2 linked regions of the Teredinibacter turnerae T7901 genome follow. The protein of the gene in region 2 interacts with the protein of the main gene of each other region in a pairwise test. Links are inferred from orthologs where the notes say so. Each region holds a gene or a part of one and is shown on either strand. Other genes may lie near its edges.

Region 1 (4,323 bases), 1.7 Mb from region 2 along the record:
CGAGCTGAGCGGGTTAAACGCTTCCATTTTAACGTACAGATTGACGTTTTCCGGTGCCAGCTTGTTGATTCTAATTACCGGCGTATTGCCAATGGTGCTGAGGATGTTCTCGTGTCGTTGACTCATGGTCGGGGGCCTCTTTTTGTTTGCTTGGAGCAGAATGCGGCTGTTTGGCGCAAATATTATTGTTGGACGTCGCCGGGCAGTCTCTGTTCAATTCGGGTGTTTGCGAACCATATTGTGGGTCGCAATGGGTCGCCGCAGGCGTAAAATCGACACAAAACTGTGCTCTGATAAGCCGGTTGCTCGCGACTGGATTTGGCCGTGAGTTGGGTTATGTGCCCGGCAGTGCCTGTCATGGCGAGGTAAGACGTCGAATTATATGGGAGCGTTGGCGGAAAAAGTCAACGTGCGGGCCAATTCCCGCGCGTAAATCCCTATCTTCGCCCTATAGCGGGCGCTATAATGCGCGCCTTTTGAGCAGACCCCGTTTAATGAGGCCCTCCCTGTGATTGAGAAGTTGCGTAATATCGCCATTATTGCCCATGTTGACCATGGTAAAACCACCCTGGTCGATAAGTTGTTAAAGCAGTCGGGTACCCTGGATCGCAAGGACGAAAGCTCCGAGCGGATCATGGACTCCAACGACCAGGAACGCGAGCGTGGTATTACCATTCTTGCCAAGAACACCGCCATCAACTGGAATGGCTACCGAATTAACATTGTGGATACCCCTGGGCACGCCGATTTCGGCGGTGAAGTAGAGCGGGTATTGTCGATGGTGGACAGCGTGTTGCTGCTGGTGGATGCGGTTGACGGGCCTATGCCACAAACCCGCTTTGTGACCAGTAAAGCGTTCGAGCGTGGTCTTAACCCTATCGTGGTTATCAACAAAATCGACCGCCCCGGCGCACGCCCTGACTGGGTAATGGATCAGGTGTTCGACCTGTTCGACCGCCTGGGTGCCACCGAAGACCAGCTGGACTTCCCAATCGTCTACGCCTCAGCCCTGAACGGTATTGCGGGCATGGAAGAAGACAACCTGGCGGAAGACATGACGCCGCTGTTCCAGATGATTGTGGATAAGGTTCCTCACCCTCCCGTAGAAGAAGCCAAGCCTTTCCAGATGCAGATCTCTGCGCTGGATTACAATAGCTATGTCGGCGTTATTGGTGTTGGCCGTATTACGCGCGGCAGTCTGTCCCCCAACCAGCAGGTTGTGGTTGTCGATAAAGACGGCAAACAACGCAAAGCGAAAGTTTTGCAAGTGATGGGTTACCACGGCCTGCAGCGTGTGGACACGGATCAGGCTTCCGCTGGCGATATCGTTTGTATCACCGGTATCGACAAGCTCGGTATTTCCGACACCCTGTGTGACCCCAATGCGATTGAGGCGCTGCCCGCACTGACCGTCGATGAGCCAACTGTAAGTATGACTTTCCAGGTAAACGATTCGCCGTTTGCTGGCCTGGAAGGTAAGTTCGTGACCTCGCGTAATATTAAAGATCGCCTCGAACAGGAATTAATCCACAACGTGGCATTGCGCGTGCGTCAGGGTGATACCGCTGACAAGTTCGTGGTCTCCGGTCGCGGTGAGCTGCACTTGTCTGTACTTATCGAAACCATGCGTCGCGAAGGTTTCGAGCTGGGTGTTTCCCGTCCGGAAGTGATTCAGCGCGAGGTAGACGGTGAAATTCAGGAGCCGTTCGAGAACGTGGTTATCGACGTGGAAGATCAGCATCAAGGTTCTGTAATGGAAGAACTGGGCTTGCGCAAGGCGGAAATGACCAACATGGAGCCGGATGGCAAAGGCCGAGTACGCCTGGAGTTTATTGTGCCATCACGCGGCTTGATCGGCTTCCGTGGACTGTTTTTAACGCTGACCTCTGGCTCAGGGATTATGACCAGTATTTTCGACCACTATGGCCCGGTAAAAGCCGGTGATGTGACCAGCCGCCAGAACGGTGTTTTGATCAGCATGGTTAAAGGTAAAACACTGGCTTATGCACTGTTCAATCTGCAGGACCGCGGCCGCTTGTTCCTGGGGCACGGTGAGGAAATTTACGAAGGTCAGATTGTGGGTTTGCACTCCCGTGATAACGACCTGGTCGTCAACCCAACCAAAGCCAAACAGTTGACGAATATTCGTGCAGCAGGCACCGACGAAGCGCTGACGCTCACCCCGCCCGTACGCCATACCCTGGAGCAGGCGTTGGAGTTTATTGAAGACGATGAACTGGTGGAAGTGACCCCGGAGAGCATTCGTTTACGCAAGAAACTGCTCACCGAGAACGACCGCAAGCGCGCGAAAAACGCCGCAGGCGGTAAATAAGCCAGGCCTGCTCACCGGGGCAGGCTGATATTCCCGGCGGTAGATGAGTACGATTTCACGCTATTTGTCTACCGCCCATTCAACTGAATTCATTCAGTACCCTCAGAATATTCCAACCTTTTCGCGGCGATTCAAAATATGCTCCGCGTGTTGATCGCTCCACTCCACGAGCTGTATTCACGTCATTAAATGTGCACGGTGTTATTCAGGTAGCATTCTCGGCGGCAAGGGTTTGACAGCGCTTAATTATGGCTCAAACTACGTAGCGCTCGACCTATGGGGCGATTTAGGCGCAGCAGCCACGCTTAGCTTCAGTTAAATACGTTCAGGAAAATCACAATGAAAAAAATATACGCGTTAGTATTCTGTTTACTCGCTGGTTGTGCCACGGGGGGACCAAACTCTTCCGGTGGTGGAATGGGTAACACAGTAAATACCATGAGTCTGTTAACGCAGTTTTTGAATGCGTACCCGCAGATTTCTACCGCGCTTGCCTTAAACAGGAAGTGCAACATTCTTCCTGAGGAGAAGGCCAACCGATTTGAAGGCTATGTCAGCTCAATAAATGTGTTTATGACGCAGACGGGTTTTATCCCGCAGTCCACCCTCAACAGCTATCAGAAAAGCTGGATGCAAACCGCGGCTGAACAAGCCGAGCTGTCCTGCAGCGCCGATGCAACTGAGCGCGTGATTGGTGCTATGGGCCTCGCTTCGACCATATACCAGCAACTGGGGTTGGGCGCTTAAGTCTCGCTGGCCAGAACGGTGTTCTGGCCGTTGTTTTACTGTAGGAACCTCCGATTAACCTGGTGATTCCTGTAAGTCCTGTAGGGCGCGACAGGTCACGCTAAGAAACTACTGGTTAAGCTGAGGTTCCTGCAACAATACAACATCGTTATTGCAAGATGGTTATTACAACATTGTTTTTCCATCGAACTCACGTAGTGGAACTGCGTTGATCTGTTCCTGCTCTGCCATACGAAAATTAACCGCGATACGTGGAGCGCCTTCCCCGCCAATGGTGCGGTAGTGAGTCACGCAACCACAATTTTGGCAATGGATAAACGCCAGCTCTTTATCTCCCCAAGCGTAGGCGGCCTCCACATCGTGCGCAGTCGATACGGTCACGTCTTGTGGACTGAAATAGCCCCAGAGCGCCTGGTATCGGTGACATATCGAACAGTTACAGCGCGTAATTTGTGTGGGTGTGGGGGCCGTGATGCGGATTGCGCCGCAATGACATTGGATTTTCAGGGTGCTCATGTAACGCTCTCGCAATGAATTGGGCGTACAGATTGTACACTCGGTTCAGGTACTTAGCGTCGTCGTGTTATTTCATTGGTCGATTGCAGCTTTCCGTCACAGGCTCGGGGTAAACTAGTCCGCACTCCTGTGGTCGAACTGATGTTGCTCCTGGTCGGTTACCCATATCAAAATTCCATGTAGTTTAAGAGGTTATGTATGAACGCACTTTATCGAACATTTATACTTTGCGCGTTGACTTTCAGCGCGTCTGCTTTTGCGGATTGGTCGCTCGACGATAAACAGTCATCCGTTAACTTTGTATCTGTTAAAAAAGATTCCGTCGGTGAAGTGCATCAATTCAAACAGCTTTCAGGAAATATCGCTGTAGACGGCACCGCGACTCTTTTGATTGACCTCGCTTCCGTTGATTCTGGTATTGCGATTCGCGATGAGCGGATGCAAAAATTTCTGTTTGAAACAACTAAATTTGCAACTGCCGAGATTAAAGTAAAATTTCCTGCCAAGGTATTGGCTTCAATGAAAACTGGCGATATTCGTGTGTTAGATGTGGATGCGACTATGAGTTTACATGGTAAGTCTGTGGAGAAAACCTGGCCACTAACGGTCTTCAAAACGAAAGCTGGCGGCGTGCGCGTGCTCACCCACAAGCCAGTATTAATAAACGCCGCTGATTTCGATTTGACCGGTGGTATCGCTAAATTAAAAGAACTTGCTGCACTGCCTTC
Region 2 (5,764 bases):
CTGACGGCGTTTTCTGTATGCTTCGCGAAAATTTAAGGAGCCTGCCACCATGTACGCATTTGCACGCAAACTGCTTTTCTCGCTCGACCCGGAAACCGCGCACGAGTTGTCACTGGATTGTCTGGGCGCCGCGGAGCGGTTGCAGTTGCTCAAGCCGTTTGTCGCGACGCCGGTTTCAGACCCTGTAGAAGTTATGGGGTTGCGGTTTCCCAACGCCGTGGGGCTTGCTGCCGGGCTGGATAAAAACGCGGATTACTTTAATGCGCTGGGCCAATTGGGTTTTGGTTCTGTTGAAGTGGGCACCGTTACCCCCTTGCCGCAACCTGGAAACCCGCAGCCGCGCTTGTTTCGCCTGATCGAAGAAGAGGGCATCATCAATCGCATGGGGTTTAATAATAAGGGTGTAGCGCATTTGGTGGCTGCCGTTGCCAGGCGTCGCTATCGTGGCGTGCTGGGGATAAACATCGGGAAAAATAAGGCCACACCAGAAGAGCAGGCGCTTAGCGATTACGAAAAATGCATGGACGCCGTTTATGAGAGCGCAGACTACATTGCCATCAATATTTCTTCCCCCAATACGCCCGGGCTACGGAATTTGCAGTTTGGTGAAAATCTTAGCCATTTATTGCAAGGCATAAAACGTCGTCAGGCGCTACTTCACGAAGCGACCGGCAAGCGGGTTCCCATTGCGGTTAAGATCGCACCGGATATGACGGATGACGAAATTAAAGGCGTGGCAGACGCGCTTGTTTCAAATCAGTATGAAGCAGTGATTGCAACCAATACAACTGTGTCCCGTGACGAAGTCCCGCACTCGCCCCACAAAGAGGAAATGGGAGGGCTGAGTGGCCGCCCAGTTGCTGAAAAATCCACCCACGTTATTCGTGTACTCGCTGAACACATGCAAGGTGCGATGCCGATAATCGGGGTAGGGGGTATTATGACGGGTGCAGACGCAGAAGAAAAAATCCGAGCTGGCGCGTCTCTCGTACAATTGTACTCTGGCTTTATTTACCGCGGCCCTGCGCTGGTGTCAGAGGCCGCAAGCGCAGTTGCTGCGCTTAGCTAGCGGCCTCTTTCGGGGTAGACCTGAGATACAGGTCGTTATTGGCCGGCACACAGGTTACCGGTAGGTTTTGCTGGTCCTTCAAAGGCTGCGGTTCGGTTGTTGCGCAGTGTCCTTGATTGTTGGTGGTACGGAAAGGGTTTTAGGCTTTATCCCGGCCACCTGTGCCGGGCTAAAAAAATGTTTGAATCTTCTGGGCTTGCGCCAGAGTATTGAAACCATTCCAATGGTCTTCTCGTCCTTCGCGCCAGCCGGTAAGCCAGTCATGCCTGGTATCACCGGTAACATGCGGGCAGAGACTGCGCGAGCGACCTGTAACACCTGCCTGGTAGCCTCGGGAAAATGCACGTTGGGAGGAATTTTTTTTCTGGCGTTTCATTCGGGAAGTACCTCTTTTTTGGTTATGAGCATATTCTTCATGAATTGCGTGAACTAAAGAGTCCGTTCCAATAAAATGGATCGTTTCCTGTCGCCGCCACACGTCAGTTAGCGTTGCGCTAAGCTGTAAAAATCGCGAGGCGGACAACCAGTGTCCCAAAGGCTAATTTAAATGTGAACGAATTTAAATTTATAGCCAGTTAATTCTATATCGCTCTTTTGCATAAAACCCCACACAAAAATTATGACCTCTCAATATTTTGCTACCTGCCCAAAAGGGCTGGAAAACCTTTTAAATCAAGAGATTACCGATCTCGGTGCCGATCAGGTTCGGGCCACTGTGGCCGGCGTCTACTTCTCTGGCGGACTGGAACTTGCTTACAAAGTTTGTTTGTGGTCCCGGCTCGCCAACAAGGTCCTTTTGCCTTTGGGAAAAGCGTCGGTGAACAGCGCAGAGGACCTCTATCGGGCGGCAAAAGCTATTCTGTGGGAGTCACATTTTCCTGAAGCCGCCACTTTAATTGTGGACTTTTTGGGTTCCAACAAAGCCATTCGCCACACACAGTTTGGTGCGCAGACGGTCAAAGATGCGATTGTCGATCGGATCAAAGAAGTGCGCGGTGAGCGACCGAACGTTGCAAAGCAAAATCCCGATTTGCGGATAAATGCGAGACTGGCGAAAAACGAAATCCACATTAGTCTCGACTTGTCCGGAGAAAGCCTGCACCGGCGTGGCTATCGCTTGGGTCAGGGCGGTGCGCCCCTTAAAGAAAATCTGGCCGCCGCCATTTTAATGCGTGCGGGCTGGTTGCAAATGGCAAGTGAGAGACTGGCGCTACTCGACCCTATGTGTGGCTCAGGCACATTTCTGATTGAAGGGGCGATGATCGCGACAGGTATGGCGCCGGGCCTTTTGCGAGCCAGACGAGGTGGGCTGGGGTTTGGTTTTTTGCGCTGGGCGCAGCACGACCAAAGCCTTTGGCAGCCATTGGTTGACGATGCCGAGCAGCAACTCGCCAGCGGACTGGCCGCGGGAACCGGCGAAATTCGCGGTTATGATCAGGACCCTCGGGTACTGGGCAATGCGCGCAAAAATATTTGCGCAGCCGGTTTGGATGATTTTATCCGCGTCAGCGAAAAATCCGTTGCTGATTTCAAAAAGCCGACCCATGCGGAGTTGAGCAATGGCCTGATGCTGTGTAATCCGCCCTATGGCGAGCGTTTGGGTGAAATAGAAGCACTGAAATACACCTACCAAACACTTGGCGCCGTAGCAAAACAGGAGCTGCCGGGATGGACTCTCGCCGTGTTCACCGGCAACAGGGAGCTGGGTAAAGCCGTGGGGTTGTGGGCAGCGAAAAAGTATCAGTTGTTTAACGGCGCAATCGCCAGCGAGCTTTTACTGTACGAATTGCGCAGTGAGGGTGAGCAGGTAAAAGTTGATGCGGCCACCCCTGCGACAAATAAAACTGTGTTGAACTTGCGTGAATGCCCGCTGAGTGCGGGCGCGGAAATGGTATTTAACCGGCTGCTGAAAAACCGCAAAAAACTGGACAAATGGGTCATGCGAGAAAATATTCAGTGTTATCGCGTCTATGATGCGGACATGCCGGAATATTCAGCCGCCATTGATGTCTATCAGTTTACGGACGGCAGGTTAAAGTTGCACGTTCAGGAATATGCAGCCCCAAAAACCGTGGACGCCGAAAAAGCCCAGGCCCGCTTTGAAGAAATTTTGCTTGCCTGTGCGCACGCCTATGAGCTGGACGACGAGCACTTGATTACCAAGCAGCGGGTGCGGAATCGCGGCAAGCAGCAATACGAAAAACTGGGTGGAAATCGCTCTGAGCAGGGCGTGGTGCGGGAGGGGAATGCCGATTTACAGGTTAATCTTACCGATTATCTCGATTCCGGGTTGTTTCTCGATCATCGTCCGTTGCGTTTACGCATTGCTGAACAAGCTAAGGGCAAGCAATTTTTAAATTTGTTTTGCTACACCGCAACGGCAACAGTACATGCTGCGCTTGCTGGTGCGAAATCCTCGGTGAGTGTGGATATGTCCAACACCTATTTGGATTGGGCGAAAGATAATTTCGCCCTCAACAATATTCATCAGTCGCAGCATATGCTGGTGCGGGCCAACTGCATGGATTGGCTGAAAAACTGCAGGCAGGGCTTCGACCTGATCATGCTGGACCCACCCAGCTTTTCCAATTCTAAAAAAATGGAAGGCGTATTGGATGTACAGAGGGATCACGCGGCGCTGATTGAGCGCTGTATGGACTTGCTCAACCCGGGTGGTTGTTTGTATTTTTCGAATAATTTACGCAGTTTCAAATTGGATGAAAATGCGTTGAGCCGCTACCGGGTGACCAACATTAGCGCGCAAACCCTAGACCCGGATTTTCAACACAACCCCAAAATTCATCAATGCTGGGAGATACGCCAAGCATGAGTTTAACCAAGTTGGCAAAACCCTTTAAAGTCAATTCAAAGTTCAAGCCAGCAGGCGATCAACCCGCGGCGATTGAAAAACTGTATCAAGGTGTGGAAGCCGGCTTGGCCCACCAGACGCTACTTGGGGTAACCGGCTCGGGTAAAACCTTTACGATTGCGAATCTGGTAGAAAAACTGCAGCGGCCAACCATGATTATGGCCCACAACAAAACGTTGGCAGCGCAGCTTTATGGCGAGTTTAAAGAGTTCTTCCCGGATAACGCTGTCGAGTATTTCGTATCCTATTACGATTACTATCAGCCGGAAGCCTATGTGCCATCTTCCGATACCTTTATTGATAAGGACGCATCGGTCAACGAACACATTGAACAAATGCGCCTGTCGGCGACCAAAGCGCTGATGGAGCGTGACGATGCGCTTATCGTCGCGACGGTGTCTGCCATATATGGTTTGGGTGATCCTGATGCCTATTTGAAAATGATGCTGCACTTATCGCGTGGCGATCAGATAGATCAGCGCGCAATATTGCGGCGCTTGGCGGAGTTGCAGTACACCCGCAACGACATTGATTTTGGCCGCGGAACCTATCGGGTGCGCGGTGAAATTATTGACGTGTTTCCTGCAGACTCAGAAATAGAAGCCGTGCGTATTGAATTGTTTGACGATGAAGTGGAACAGATCTCGTCGTTCGACCCGTTAACAGGGGAAATTCTTGCCCGCCTGCCGCGCTGCACTATCTATCCAAAATCTCACTATGTCACGCCGCGACAGACTATTTTGAATGCAGTGGATTTTATCGAAGAGGAAATGCAGGAACGGCTCGAGCAGTTTCGCGGTATGGATAAACTGGTGGAAGCGCAACGCCTTGAGCAACGCACCAAATACGATATGGAGATGATGCGCGAGCTGGGTTATTGCAACGGTATCGAAAACTACTCGCGCTATCTCTCTGGCCGCGCTGCCGGAATGCCGCCTCCCACGCTGTTTGACTATTTACCCAAAAACTCGCTGCTGGTGATTGATGAATCGCACGTAACTGTGCCGCAGATTGGAGGTATGTACAAAGGCGACCGGTCGCGGAAAGAAACATTGGTGGAGTACGGTTTCCGTTTGCCGTCGGCATTGGATAATCGCCCTATGCGGTTCGATGAATGGGAACAGCTAGCGCCGCAAATGGTTTTTGTATCGGCGACACCCGGCAACTATGAAGCCGAGCACCAGGGGCAAATCGTGGAGCAGGTCGTGCGCCCAACCGGATTGGTGGACCCGGAAATCGAAGTTCGTCCGGCGGGCACTCAGGTGGATGATTGTCTGTCAGAAATCCGCAAGCGTGTTAAAGCCAAAGATCGCGTGCTGATTACCGTGCTGACCAAGCGCATGGCAGAAGACCTCACTGAATTTTTGATGGAGCACGGTGTGCGGGTGCGCTATCTGCACTCGGATATCGATACCGTTGAACGGGTGGAAATTATCCGCGATCTGCGACTGGGTGAGTTTGACGTACTGGTCGGTATTAACCTTCTGCGGGAAGGCCTGGATATGCCGGAGGTCTCCTTGGTCGCGATTTTCGACGCAGACAAGGAAGGCTTCCTGCGGTCAGACCGCTCTCTGATCCAGACCATTGGCCGCGCCGCGCGAAATGTGAAAGGCCGTGCTATTCTCTACGCAGATAACATCACGGGTTCCATGCAGCGTGCCATGGACGAAACCAACCGTCGGCGCGAGAAACAAATCGCCTTTAACGAAGCGAATGGCATCACCCCGAAAGGTATCGTTAAAAGCATTGCCGATATCATGGAAGGTGCACGGGCACCGGGCGCGCGCCCTGGCAGCAAGCGGAAAGTTGCCGAGAAGGCCGCCAGC

What was found.
Region 1: the proteins of rlmKL (region 2) and typA interact in binary tests that used the Escherichia coli proteins (3 or more experiments, as listed by UniProt). The link is inferred for Teredinibacter turnerae T7901 from one-to-one orthologs.

The regions. Positions count from the first base shown.
Region 1 is NC_012997.1:4,429,911-4,434,233, reverse strand. What follows is about bases 1-2,920. They hold typA (translational GTPase TypA), read left to right. Parts: upstream 1-508; coding sequence 509-2,332; downstream 2,333-2,920. Other genes in these bases: TERTU_RS17820 (hypothetical protein), read left to right, coding at 2,672-2,920; cysK (cysteine synthase A), read right to left, coding at 1-126. Outside these bases: more of TERTU_RS17820, read left to right, coding at 2,921-3,079; TERTU_RS17815 (GFA family protein), read right to left, coding at 3,245-3,595; TERTU_RS17810 (YceI family protein), read left to right, coding at 3,794-4,323. UniProt on the Escherichia coli protein: A 50S ribosomal subunit assembly protein with GTPase and nucleotide-independent chaperone activity, required for 50S subunit assembly at low temperatures, may also play a role in translation.
Region 2 is NC_012997.1:2,693,174-2,698,937, reverse strand. Bases 1,337-4,293 are described here. They hold rlmKL (bifunctional 23S rRNA (guanine(2069)-N(7))-methyltransferase RlmK/23S rRNA (guanine(2445)-N(2))-methyltransferase RlmL), read left to right. Parts: upstream 1,337-1,688; coding sequence 1,689-3,899; downstream 3,900-4,293. Other genes in these bases: uvrB (excinuclease ABC subunit UvrB), read left to right, coding at 3,896-4,293; rmf (ribosome modulation factor), read right to left, coding at 1,337-1,445. Outside these bases: TERTU_RS10730 (quinone-dependent dihydroorotate dehydrogenase), read left to right, coding at 50-1,069; more of rmf, read right to left, coding at 1,239-1,336; more of uvrB, read left to right, coding at 4,294-5,764. UniProt on the Escherichia coli protein: Specifically methylates the guanine in position 2445 (m2G2445) and the guanine in position 2069 (m7G2069) of 23S rRNA. Methylation occurs before assembly of 23S rRNA into 50S subunits.